Linked DNA regions of Aggregicoccus sp. 17bor-14. The protein of the gene in region 1 interacts with the protein of each later gene in a pairwise test. Links are inferred from orthologs where the notes say so. Each region holds a gene or a part of one and is shown on either strand. Other genes may lie near its edges. The genes, in order: nusG and rho.

What was found.
Region 2: the proteins of nusG (region 1) and rho interact in binary tests that used the Escherichia coli proteins (3 or more experiments, as listed by UniProt). The link is inferred for Aggregicoccus sp. 17bor-14 from one-to-one orthologs.

The regions. Positions count from the first base shown.
Region 1 is NZ_VJZZ01000001.1:484,184-490,632, reverse strand. The notes cover bases 2,938-5,768. They hold nusG (transcription termination/antitermination protein NusG), read left to right. Parts: upstream 2,938-3,997; coding sequence 3,998-4,540; downstream 4,541-5,768. Other genes in these bases: rplA (50S ribosomal protein L1), read left to right, coding at 5,130-5,768; rplK (50S ribosomal protein L11), read left to right, coding at 4,645-5,091; secE (preprotein translocase subunit SecE), read left to right, coding at 3,555-3,998; rpmG (50S ribosomal protein L33), read left to right, coding at 3,214-3,378; tuf (elongation factor Tu), read left to right, coding at 2,938-3,121. In the rest of the region: FGE12_RS02205 (RimK family alpha-L-glutamate ligase), read left to right, coding at 1-15; FGE12_RS02200 (hypothetical protein), read left to right, coding at 88-537; 23S rRNA (guanosine(2251)-2'-O)-methyltransferase RlmB, read left to right, coding at 541-1,368; more of tuf, read left to right, coding at 1,931-2,937; more of rplA, read left to right, coding at 5,769-5,843; rplJ (50S ribosomal protein L10), read left to right, coding at 6,273-6,449. UniProt on the Escherichia coli protein: Part of the processive rRNA transcription and antitermination complex (rrnTAC). The complex forms an RNA-chaperone ring around the RNA exit tunnel of RNA polymerase (RNAP).
Region 2 is NZ_VJZZ01000009.1:157,927-164,378, forward strand. The notes cover bases 1,820-4,653. They hold rho (transcription termination factor Rho), read left to right. Parts: upstream 1,820-2,328; coding sequence 2,329-3,978; downstream 3,979-4,653. Other genes in these bases: ligA (NAD-dependent DNA ligase LigA), read right to left, coding at 1,820-2,038; FGE12_RS18455 (hypothetical protein), read left to right, coding at 4,005-4,352; FGE12_RS18460 (AI-2E family transporter), read right to left, coding at 4,371-4,653. Outside these bases: more of ligA, read right to left, coding at 29-1,819; more of FGE12_RS18460, read right to left, coding at 4,654-5,603; FGE12_RS18465 (hypothetical protein), read right to left, coding at 5,777-6,229; FGE12_RS18470 (alpha/beta fold hydrolase), read right to left, coding at 6,239-6,452. UniProt on the Escherichia coli protein: Facilitates transcription termination by a mechanism that involves Rho binding to the nascent RNA, activation of Rho's RNA-dependent ATPase activity, and release of the mRNA from the DNA template.

The DNA.
Region 1 (6,449 bases):
GCCGGAGGGCTGTGAGGCGAAAGTCCGTCCGTGCGTCGGGGCAGGGCAGTGATAGAAGCGAGCGGTCCCGTCCAGGAGTCGTCTCCCATGCCCCTGCGCCCCGCGCTCGCCCCTCTGCTCGTGCTCGCCCTGCTGGCCCCGCTGCGCGCGGTGGCCGGGGAGCCTGCGGCGGCGCCCGGGTCGCGCTTCGAGCTGAGCACCGAGGGCAGCTCGCTGCGGCTGCGCGCCGGTGAGCGCGGCGTCTTCGTCCTCACGGTGAAGACGCGCGGCGGCGCGCACGTGTCCGACGAGGCTCCGCTCAAGCTCCTGCTGCAGAGCGCCCAGCTCACGCCGGCGAAGACCCGGCTGGGGCAGGCGGACTCGGTCGCCCGGAAGCAGCCGGGAGAGGCCTACGTCGACCCGCGCTTCGAGGTCGCCTTCACGGCGCCGCGCCCGGGCCGCGCCTCCCTGGACGCCCAGCTCACCTTCTTCCTGTGCATGGAGGAGCGCTGCGAGCGCATGGAGCGCAGCGTGTCCCTTCCCGTCGAGGTCCTGTAGCCCGTGTCCAGAGAGCGAACCCCGCAGCATCCGCAGCGTCGTGAGGGACGGGAGGGCCGCCGCTCCCAGGGCGAGCAGCGCCTCGTCTACGGAGTGAACCCCGTGCTGGAGGCCCTGCGGGCGCACCCGGATGCGGTGGAGCGCCTCTACACCTCCGAGGGGCAGCTGGCCGGCCGCGCGGGCGCGGAGCTGCTGGGACTCGCGCGCGAGGCGGGCGTGCGGGTGGAGAGCGTGGCGCGCGAGCGCCTCGCCCAGCTCGCCGACGGTGGCGTCCACCAGGGCGTGGTCGCGGAGCTGCGCGCCTTCTCGTACAGCGAGCTCTCGGACCTCATCGAGCGCGCCCAGGCGAGCGGGCGGCCGCCGCTCTTCGTCGTCCTGGACGGCATCCAGGACCCGCACAACCTCGGCGCCATCATCCGCTCGGCGCACGCGCTGGGCGCCCACGGCGTGGTCATCCCCAAGGACCGGGCGGTGCAGGTGACCGGCACGGTGGCCAAGGCCTCGGCCGGTGCGGTGGAGTACTGCCCCGTGGCCCAGGTGGTGAACCTGTCGCGCGCGCTCGAGGAGCTGAAGGCCGCAGGCATCTGGATCGCCGCCGCCGACCCCGGCTCCCAGGAGCCCCTGTGGCGCGCCCGCCTGGACGGCCCCATGGCCATCGTCGTGGGCGCCGAGGGGGCAGGCGTGCGCGAGGGCGTCCTCAAGCACTGCGACTTCCGCCTGCAGATTCCGATGATCGGCCGCGTGGGCTCACTCAACGCGTCCGTCTCCGCAGCGGTTCTGCTATACGAGTGCGCCCGCCAGCGGGCCGCGCCTGCCGCCGGGGGAAAGTAGGGCGGCGGCGGATCAAAGCGCTTGACTTACATCGTCGGCTGCTCGTACAAAGCGCCCGCTTTTACGGACCGGAACGGTGGCTGCGGGCGCCTCCGGCGAGCAGGCGGGTGTAGGGGTAGGGAAGCAACCGGGATTCGCCGGTGTAGCTCAGTCGGTAGAGCAACTGATTTGTAATCAGTAGGTCGCGGGTTCAAATCCCGCCGCCGGCCAAGTGGGACGGGGCCGCGGATGAGGGCCCGAGGCAAAGAGAACGCAGCACGGTCGAAGGAGTTTTGATACGGAGGGGTGCCCGAGCGGCCAAAGGGAGCAGACTGTAAATCTGCCGGCTCTACGCCTTCGTTGGTTCGAATCCAACCCCCTCCATCGGTCCATGCGGGAATAGCTCAGTTGGTAGAGCGTCAGCCTTCCAAGCTGAATGTCGTGGGTTCGAATCCCATTTCCCGCTCCACCCGTTGTTTGGTTGCAAATAAGCCCTGATAGCTCAGTTGGCAGAGCGCATCCTTGGTAAGGATGAGGTCTCCAGTTCAATCCTGGATCAGGGCTCCATTTTTCGAGGAGCGTTATGAGCAAGGAGAAGTTCGATCGCAGCAAGCCCCACGTGAACATCGGGACGATTGGGCACGTGGACCACGGCAAGACGTCGCTGACGGCCGCCATCACGAAGGTGCTGGCGAAGACGGGCGGCGCGACGTTCCTCGCGTACGACCAGATTGACAAGGCGCCGGAGGAGCGCGAGCGCGGCATCACCATCTCCACCGCGCACGTGGAGTACCAGACGCAGAACCGGCACTACGCGCACGTGGACTGCCCGGGCCACGCCGACTACGTGAAGAACATGATTACGGGCGCGGCGCAGATGGACGGCGCCATCCTCGTGGTCTCGGCGGCCGATGGGCCCATGCCCCAGACGCGCGAGCACATCCTGCTCGCCCGCCAGGTGGGCGTGCCCTACATCGTCGTCTTCCTCAACAAGGTGGACATGCTGGATGACCCCGAGCTGCGCGAGCTCGTGGAGATGGAGGTGCGTGACCTCCTCAAGAAGTACGACTTCCCCGGTGACAGCATCCCCATCGTGCCCGGCAGCGCCCTCAAGGCGCTCGAGGGCGACACCTCGGACATCGGCGAGGGGGCCATCCTCAAGCTGATGGCGGCCGTGGACAGCTACATCCCCACGCCCCAGCGCGCGACGGACAAGCCCTTCCTCATGCCGGTGGAGGACGTGTTCAGCATCGCGGGCCGCGGCACGGTGTGCACGGGGCGCGTGGAGCGCGGCATCATCAAGGTGGGCGAGGAAGTCGAAATCGTCGGCCTCAAGCCCACGCAGAAGACCGTCGTCACGGGCGTGGAGATGTTCCGCAAGCTGCTGGACCAGGGCATGGCGGGCGACAACATCGGCGCGCTGGTGCGCGGCCTCAAGCGCGAGGACGTGGAGCGCGGCCAGGTGATGGCGAAGCCGGGCAGCATCACCCCGCACACGAAGTTCAAGGCGCAGATTTACGTGCTGACGAAGGAGGAGGGCGGCCGCCACACCCCCTTCTTCAAGGGCTACCGCCCCCAGTTCTACTTCCGCACCACCGACGTGACGGGCACCGTGAAGCTGCCGGAGAACGTCGAGATGGTGATGCCGGGCGACAACATCGCCATCGAGGTGGAGCTCATCACCCCCATCGCCATGGAGAAGGAGCTGCGCTTCGCCGTGCGCGAGGGCGGCCGCACCGTGGGCGCCGGCGTCGTGGCGGACATCATCGCGTAATTGGTGTAGTCTCGGTTTCAACAGGCACTTAGCGTGCCGAGGGGAGAGTCGGTCCGCCGGCTTTCCCCTCTTGCCTTCTGAAGAGTGACGTCATGCCCAAGGGTAATCGCACCATCATTTCGCTCGAGTGCACGGTGTGCAAGGAGCGGAACTACACCACGACCAAGAACAAGCGGAAGAGCCAGGACAAGCTCGAGCTGAACAAGTTCTGCCCTCGTGACCGCAAGCACACGCCGCACAAAGAAGGCAAGGTCTAGGCTTTAGGCCAGTAGCTCCAACGGTAGAGCAGCGGTCTCCAAATCCGCGTGTTGTGGGTTCGAATCCCTCCTGGCCTGCCAGTTTTTTCCGAGTGAGCGGGGACCCTCGGGGACGAAAGTGCCCCGAGGGTTCCTGCCTTTTCGCATTTCCGGTCTCGCAGCACCCGTGAGGAACGATGGCGACGGCAAGTGAAGCCAGCCAGCAGGCCAACCGCTCGGCGATGGATCCCAAGCGCCTGGTGGTCATTTTCTACCTGATTGCCGGCATCGTGCTGGCGCTGTTCCTCGAGCACGTCTTCGGTCTGCTGTGGGCCAAGGCGGGCTGGAACGACCGCGAGCTCATCGAGGGGCTCGGCTGGAACATCTCCACCTTCGTGGGCTTCGCCGTGGCGATCGCGCTCGTGGTGGCCGCGTTCGCGAACAAGCGCGTGCACGACCTCTCGGTGGACGTGGCCAGCGAGCTGATGCGCGTGAGCTGGCCCACCTGGAGCGAGACCCGCGCCTCCACCTTCGCGGTGGTCGTGGCCTCCCTCGTCGCCGCGGTGCTGCTCTTCTTCATCGACACCGTGGCCTACAAGCTCATGGTGGACTGGCTGCCGGCGGTGTGGGGGAAGCTGTAATGGCGATGAAATGGTACGTCGTCCACACCTACTCGAACTTCGAGAACCAGGCGAAGAAGAGCCTGGAGGAGAAGATCCGCCTCGAGGGGCTGCAGGATCAGTTCGGTGAGATCCTCATCCCCATGGAGCAGGTCGTGGAGATGGTGAAGGGGGAGAAGAAGACCTCCAAGCGCAAGTTCTTCCCGGGCTACATCTTCGTCCAGATGGACCTGAACGACCGCACCTGGCACCTGGTGAAGAACACCCCCAAGATCACCGGCTTCCCGGGCGCCGCGCAGAACGAGCAGCCCACGCCCATCTCCGACAAGGAGGTGAGCCGCCTCACCAGCCAGATCTCCGAGGGCGCCGTGAAGGCCAAGCCCAAGGTGCAGTTCGAGGACGGGGACACCGTGCGCGTGATCGACGGCCCCTTCGCGAACTTCAACGGCACCGTGGAAGAGGTCAACGCCGAGAAGGGCCGCGTGAAGGTGCTCGTGAGCATCTTCGGCCGCTCCACCCCTGTGGAGCTGGACTTCATGCAGGTGGAGAAGACCACCGGTTAAGCATTCCGAATCTCCCCGCGCGCTGAGCGCGGGAGCAACCCGGTGGGAGGGCCGTCGTCAGCGGCTCCGCTCGAACCACCGAATCGAAAGGCAGTCGCCATCCGATGAAGAAGGTCACAGGACAGGTCAAGCTGCAGATCCCGGCCGGCAAGGCCAACCCCGCCCCCCCGATCGGCCCCGCGCTCGGTCAGCAGGGCGTGAACATCATGGAGTTCTGCAAGCAGTTCAACGCGGCCACGCAGCAGCAGGCGAAGGAGAGCCTGATCATCCCGGTGATCATCACCGTGTATCAGGACCGCTCCTTCACCTTCATCCTGAAGACGCCGCCCGCGGCCGTCCTCATCAAGAAGGCCGCCGGTCTGCACACCGAGAAGAAGAAGGGCTCTGGCGCGAAGAAGCCGGGCAAGGAGAAGGTCGGGCAGATCACCCGCAAGCAGCTCGAGGAGATCGCCAAGACGAAGATGGGCGACACCACGGCCGCTTCGCTCGAGGCCGCGATGAACACCATCGCCGGCACCGCCCGCTCCATGGGGATCGACGTCGTCGCCTAAGGGTCGGCCGTCACCTACCTTCGAAAGGATTCTGAATCATGCCTAAGCCTGGAAAGAAGTTCGCCGCGGCCTCCGCCCTGGTCGACCGCAACAAGCGCTACACCATCACCGAGGGCTTCAAGACCCTCAAGGCGTCCGTCGACGCCCGCAAGACCAAGTTCGACCAGACGGTGAACGTGGCCATCAACCTGGGCGTGGACCCCAAGCACGCGGACCAGATGGTTCGCGGCGCGGTCGTCCTCCCCCACGGCACCGGCGCCACCGTGCGCGTGGCCGTGTTCGCCCGCGGCGAGAAGGCCACCGAGGCCGAGGCCGCCGGCGCCGACGTGGTCGGCGGCGACGAGCTCGCCAAGCGCATCGAGGGCGGCTTCCTCGACTTCGACACCGTCATCGCCACCCCGGACATGATGGGCGTGGTCGGCCGCCTCGGTAAGGTGCTCGGTCCCCGCGGCCTCATGCCCAACCCCAAGGTCGGCACCGTGACCGTGGACGTGCGCAAGGCCATCGGCGACGCCAAGGGCGGTAAGGTCGACTTCCGCGCCGAGAAGGCCGGCATCGTGCACGCGAAGATGGGCAAGAGCTCCTTCACCCAGGAGAAGCTCGAGGCCAACTTCAACGCGCTCGTGGACACGGTGATGAAGCTCAAGCCGGCCACCGCGAAGGGCGTGTACCTCAAGGGCCTCGCCATCAGCACCACCATGGGCCCCGGCATCAAGATCGACACCCAGGAAGTCCTCGCCCGCCACCGCTAAGGGGCGCGCGCGGGGCGCCTCCCGGGCGTCCGCAGCAGCCAGGCACGGGGGAGGGGGGCCAGTCCGGCAACCCTCCCACCCGTCGCCTGGCTGACTTTTTTTGCGAGAAAGTGCTGGATCTTTCGGAAGCCGGGCGGTATAGGCCGCCGGCTTCTGCAATTGGGGCGCCATGTCGATTCCGACCTGGCGCCTTGTCGTCCCTGGTCCCAGACAGCAGGGACCGAAGGTGGTGCACGTGCCTCCCGTTGGCAACCGGGCAACCGGTCGGGATCACGCAAGCCGCCCTCGGTTCAAACGGCGAAGTCGTGCCAGCCCTGCCGAGACTGGAGGTGCGGTGTGGTGCCCCACTTCGGGGTTCCTCTCTCGCTCTGCCGCTTTGGCCCAGGCATCAAGCCCACCGTCAGGTGGGTCAGGAGGAGGTGAGTCAAGGTGCTGAAGAGCGAGAAGGAAGAGCTCATCAAGGAGCTCAACGAGAAGTTCGCGAAGACCCGCACGGGTATCGTCGCCGAGTTCTCCAAGCTGAACGTGGAGACCGTCACCAAGCTCCGCAAGAAGCTGCGCGAGGGCAAGGTGGAGTACAAGGTCCTCAAGAACTCGCTGGCCAAG
Region 2 (6,452 bases), on another replicon or contig:
AACGACTGCTGAGCCTTCACCGCGTTGCCTAACCCAGCAGCGCGAGGAACGCCTCCTCGTCGACCACTTTTACCCCGAGTTCTCCCGCCTTCTTCAGCTTGCTGCCGGCATCCTCGCCCGCCACCACGAGATCGGTCTTGCGCGAGACACTCCCGCTCACCTTCCCGCCGCGCCGCTCGATCTCCTCCTTGGCCTGCTCGCGGGTCAGGCGGGTGAGCGTGCCGGTGAGCACCACCGTCTTGCCCTGGAAGGCGCCGCCCTCCACCACCTCGGGCGGCTCGGGGGTGACGCCCACGGAGAGCAGGTCCTCCACGGCGGCGCGGTTCTGCGGCTCGTGGAAGAAGGCGTGGATGACCTCGGCCATGATCCCGCCCACGTCCTTCACGCGGGTGAGCGCTTCCAGGTCCGCCTCGAAGAGGGCGCGCGGGTCGCGGAACGCCTCCGCGAGCGCCTTGGCGGTGGCCTCGCCCACGTGCCGGATGCCGAGCCCGAAGAGGAAGCGGCGCAGCGTGGTCTGCTTCGAAGCCGCGATGGCCGCGAGCAGGTTCTCCGCGCTCTTGTCCCCCATGCGCTCGAGCGAGAGCAGCTGGGGGAGGGTGAGGCGGTAGAGGTCCGCGAAGGTCTTCACCAGGCCGCTGCCCACGAGCTGCGCGGCGAGCTTCTCGCCCACGCCCTCGATGTCCAGCGCGTTGCGGCTCGCGAAGTGGCGCACGCGCTCCACCAGCTGCGCGGGACAGGAGGCGCCGGTGCAGCGGATGATGGCGCCCTCCTCGTCGCGCACGGCCTGCGCGCCGCACACCGGGCAGTGATCCGGGAAGACGAAGGCGCGCTCCTCGCCGGTGCGCTGCGAGGTGACCACCGCGACGATCTCCGGGATGACGTCTCCCGCGCGGCGCACGAAGACCCGGTCCCCGATGCGCACGTCCTTGCGCTTGAGCTCGTCCTCGTTGTGCAGCGTCGCGCGCGCCACGGTCACGCCGCCGACCTTCACCGGCTGCAGGTGCGCGACCGGCGTGAGCGCGCCGGTGCGCCCCACGTACACCTGGATGTCCTCCACCCGGGTCTGCTCCTCCTCGGGGGGGAACTTGTAGGCCACGGCCCAGCGCGGGCTCTTGGAGACCTGCCCGAGGCGGCGGCGCAGGTCCTCGCTGTCCACCTTCACCACCATCCCGTCGATCTCGTAGGGGATGGCGTGGCGCTCGGCGAGGAAGGCCGAGTACTCGGCGCGCACCGCGTCCAGGCCCTCGAGGCGGCGGTTGCGCGGGTTCACCGGCAGGCCCAGCGCCCGCAGGTACTCGAGCTTCTCCCAGTGGCTGGTGAACGCGGGCACGCCCGGGCCCGGCACGCACTCGTAGAGGTAGATGGAGAGGGGGCGGCTCGCGGTGACCTTGGGGTCCAGCTGGCGCAGCGCTCCGGCGGCCGCGTTGCGCGGGTTGGCGAAGAGCGGCTCGTCCTCCTGCTCGCGCCGCGCGTTGAGCTTGGCGAAGTCCGCCTTCTTGATGAACACCTCGCCGCGCACGTCGATGAGCTCGGGGACCTTGAGGCCGTCGGAGGGGCGCAGCTCCCAGGGCAGGGCGCGGATGGTGCGCAGGTTGCCGGTGACCTTCTCGCCGATGGTGCCGTTGCCGCGGGTGGCGCCGAGCACGAGCTTGCCCCCCTCGTAGCGCACGCTCACCGCGAGCCCGTCCAGCTTGGGCTCGCACACGTAGCCGATGTGGGCGAGCCCCGTCTGCTTGCGGATGCGCTCGTCGAACTCGGTGAGCTCGCCGTCGTCGAAGACGTTGGCGAGGCTGAGCATGGGGACGCGGTGCTCCACCTCGTCGAACTGCTCGGCCGGCGCGCCGCCCACCCGCTGGGTGGGCGAGTCCGGCGAGGCGAGCTCGGGGAACTGGTGCTCGAGCTCCTGCAGCTCGCGCATGAGCCGGTCGTACTGCGCGTCGGAGATCTCCGGCGCATCGAGCACGTAGTAGCGGTGTTCGTGGTAGCGCAGCTCCTCGCGGAGGGTGCGCACGCGCGTCTCGGCGGTCGTGAGGTCCACGGCAGGAGCCTCTACGGAAGCCCTGACACCTTGGGAAGTTTTTGAGCGCCGGGGCGCGTTCGGACTCCTTGACAGGGTGGGGGGGGCTCAATAACCTCCGAGACGCTTCGTTGGGCGCCCTCGTACCCTGGGTGCCCTTTCCCTGCACCGCCTCAGTCCCGCGCAGTCCCGCTTCCGGGGCTCCGGTGGGTCGATCCCTGTCCCCCTGCAGTCCGGCCGTGCCCTCTGCGCGGCGACTCCCTTGCCCGGCGTCCTGCCGGGCGACGCTTCCCCCCGTCCAGACAATGCCCATTCGCAAAGCCCGCACCTCGAAGGAGAAGGTCCAGGAGACCGAGCTCGCCACGGACGCCGTGGCGGACGAGAAGCCGCGCCGCCGCCGTGCGGCGAAGGCGGACGACTCGGACAAGCCCGTGCGCCGGCGCGCCGCCGCCGGGCGCCGCGACGAGGAGGCCCCCGCGGACGCGGAGGAGGGCGCCGAGGCCGCGGACGGCGCTTCTGACGACGGCGAGGGCGCGCCCGTGCGCCCCGTGCTCACCGCGATGCCGCGCCCGGTGCGCGACGACGAGCTGCAGGAGGCGCGCGCCGAGGCGCTGCACCACGGCCCCGCCGCCACGCTCACGCCGGCGCCCGAGCCCGAGGCGCCCACCATCACCGAGGTGGACCGCGACGGCACCCCGATGCAGGTCATCAAGCTCAACGACCTGAAGCGGATGAAGATCGTGGACCTGTCGAAGATGGCGCACGACTTCGGCATCGAGGGCTACCAGGGCCTCAAGAAGCAGGAGCTCATCTTCGCGCTGCTCTCGGGCATCGCGGACAAGCGCTTCGAGGTCCACGCCGAGGGCGTGCTCGAGCTGATGAGCGACGGCTTCGGCTTCATGCGCAGCGCGGACAGCGACTACCAGTCCAGCCCGGACGACATCTACGTCTCCCCGAGCCAGGTGCGCCGCTTCAACCTGCGCCCCGGCGACACGGTCACCGGCCCCATCCGCCAGCCGAAGGAGGGCGAGCGCTTCTTCGCGCTGCAGAAGGTGGACAAGGTCAACTTCACGGACCCCACCAGTGAGGCGGCCCGCGAGCGCATCCTCTTCGACAACCTCACGCCGCTCTACCCGACGCGCAAGCTGAAGCTCGAGCACGACGGCGCGGAGATGACCACCCGCATCATCGACATGTTCTGCCCCATCGGCCTCGGGCAGCGCTGCCTCATCGTGGCGCCGCCCAAGGCGGGCAAGACGGTGCTGCTGCAGAACATCGCGCACGCCATCAGCCGCAACCACCCGGACGTGTACCTCATCGTGCTGCTCGTGGACGAGCGCCCGGAGGAGGTCACGGACATGGAGCGCAACGTGCGCGGCGAGGTGGTGTCCTCGACCTTCGACGAGCCGGCGACCCGCCACGTGCAGGTGGCCGAGATGGTCATCGACAAGGCGAAGCGCCTGGTGGAGCAGAAGTACGACGTCTGCATCCTGCTCGACTCCATCACCCGCCTCGCGCGCGCCTACAACACGGTGGTGCCGGCGAGCGGCAAGATCCTCTCGGGCGGCGTGGACGCGAACGCGCTGCACAAGCCCAAGCGCTTCTTCGGCGCCGCGCGCAACATCGAGGAGGGCGGCAGCCTCACCATCATCGGCACGGCGCTCATCGACACCGGCAGCCGCATGGACGAGGTCATCTTCGAGGAGTTCAAGGGCACCGGTAACTCGGAGATCGTGCTGGACCGCAAGCTGATGGAGAAGCGCATCTTCCCGACGCTGGACATCAACAAGTCCGGCACCCGCAAGGAGGAGCTGCTGCTCAGCCCGGCGGACCTGGTGCGCATCACGGCGCTGCGTCAGGTACTGCACCCTTTCACCCCCATCGACGCGATGGAATTTGTGCTCAAGCACATGCGTCCGACCCCGTCGAACGCCGATTTCCTCGGCTCGATGAACCGGTAGGCATACTGCCGGGGGAGGGTCACCCCATGCGCCGCACCCGCCGTCTTCCCACCTTCGCCGCCCTGCTCGCAGGGCTGGCGCTGGGACTTGCCGCCGGATGCGAGCCGGCGCTGGACGTGGGAGGCGGCAGCGGCTCGCCGCCTCCCGGCATCTCCAACGTCACCTGCTTCCAGGACTCGGACTGCGTGCCCAACGCCTGCTGCGGCGACGGCACCGCCGTCACGCACGTGAGCGAGGGGCCCAACTGCCAGGGCGTGCGCTGCGGCCCCTGCGACGCCGAGTGCAGCGCGGGCAGCTGCTCGCCGAGCACCCTGCGCTGCGGCACCTGCATCCCGGTGTGCCGCAACTCGCGCTGCGCCGCCGCCTGCAGCTGAGGCGCGGGCGCGCGGGCTTCAGCTCTCGCGGGGCGGTGCGGGCGCGGGCGGCGGAGCGGCGACCACGGGCCCGAGCACGGCGGGCTCCGGCTGCGCCTTGAGGCGCAGGTAGTCGAAGCAGGCCACGAGCACGGCGGTGAGGGGCGCTGCGAGCAGCGCGCCCACCAGCCCGAAGAAGTGCTCCCCGGCGATGAGCGCGAACGCGACGATGACCGGGTGGATGCGCGCCGCGCTGCCCATGATCTTCGGGTTGAGCACGTAGGCCTCGAGCGCGTGGATGCCGATGATCCACAGCAGGATGGCGAAGGCCTTCTGCACCCCGTCCGAGAGCGCGATGAGCACGATGGGCACCGAGCTGAGGATGGTGCCGAAGATGGGGATGAGGCTGAACAGCGTGGCCACCGTGGCCAGCAGGAACACGAACTTCACCCCGAACAGCAGCATCCCCACGCCGGTGAGCAGGCCGTTCACCACGCAGATGGTGGCCTGCCCGCGCACGACGCCGGACAGCGCGCGGTCGATGCGCTCGGAGAGCAGGCGCGCGTCCGCGGCGTACTCGGGCGGGATGAGCGAGAGCGCGTAGCGGCGGATGGGCTGCGCGTCGATGGAGAAGAAGGCCGCCACCATCAGCATGAAGAAGAGCGTGAACACCCCCACCAGCACGCCGGTGACGATGCGGCGCGAGAGGTCCAGGATGCCCTTCACGTTCTCGCCCGCGTAGCCGGACACGCGCGTGGCCGCATCCCGGATGAGCTGCTCCAGGTCCAGCGAGAGGTTGAGCTTGGCGGGCCCCGCGTAGGGGGCGCTGCTCGCACCCTCGAGCGCGCGCTCGCTCAGGGCCACGGGGATGCCGCGCGCGAGCAGCCAGGACTCGGCGCGCTGCGCGATGAGCTCCACCTTCTCCGGCGTGAGCGCGTTCGCGTATGCCACCGCGTCGCGGCTGATGCGCGCGAGCTCGCGGTACAGCTGCGGCAGCAGCCCCACGAAGAACAGGTACACGCCCAGGAAGAAGAGGGCGTAGATGAGCAGGATGGCCACCCAGTGCGGCACCGCGCGCCCGCCCACCCGCAGGCGGGTGATGCGCCGCACCAGCGGCTGGACGAGGTAGGCGATGAGCGCCGCGCCCACGAAGGGCAGCAGCACCGCGTGGAACGTCACCAGCACCAGGGCGACGAAGAGCCACAGCCCCGCGAGGATGTAGAGGCGCTGGGTGCGCGGAGGCTTGAAGAGGAGTTCCGGCGGCGGCGGCATGGCTCTAGCGCCTTATGGCAAACGGCCGCCTCGCGCCACAAGCGCGCGTACTGGACGCAGGTTCCGTCCAGGTCACGTGCGGGGAGCGCACTCGCGCGTCCGTTGGAAAGGCGACGGCGAGCCCCCGGTCCACAGACTCGAAATTCTCTTCAGAAGAGACAGATGCAACCCGGTTACATCTGGGGCGCGGCGAGCTTCTGGCGCACGAGCTCGAGGCAGCGCACCATGTGGGGGCGCTTGATGCGGCCCCCGGTGGCCTCGCCCAGGGCGAGCATCTGCTCCACGAGCCAGCGGTCCAGCAGCAGCAGGGCCGGGCGGTCGGTGGGCGCGAGGCCCCGCTCCAGGTAGCGCTTGTTGCGCATGTAGTCGTCGTAGGCCGCGAGCTCCCGCTCGAGCTCCAGGCGCGCGAGCCCCAGCGCCTCCGCATAGACGGCCGGCGAGGGGCGGGGGCTCTCCCCCACGAGCAGCTCGGCGAGGGCAGGGGAGGCGGCGCTCAGGTCCACCTCCTGCACCGGCGGCGGCCAGCGCGCGAGATCCTTGGCCAAGAGCCGCGCCACCTCCTCGAGCAGGTGGTCCACGATCGGCACCGGCTTCGCTTCGAAGAGGTAGTCCCAGCGGGAGGCCATGGCTTCAGTCTAGAGCTGCTGCGCGAGCGCAGCGGAGGGGTGCGGTGCGAGCGAGAGCGAGCGCAGGCGCGCAGGGGGCGCCGGCTCACCGTAGCCCAGGGCGAGCTCGCGGCGAATCGACTCGTACACCGCGTGCCGGCACAGGAGCTCCTGGTGCGTCACCGGGGGCACCTCCACGTTGAACACGTTGGGCGAGCTCCGGGCATCCAGGACCGAGCTGGGA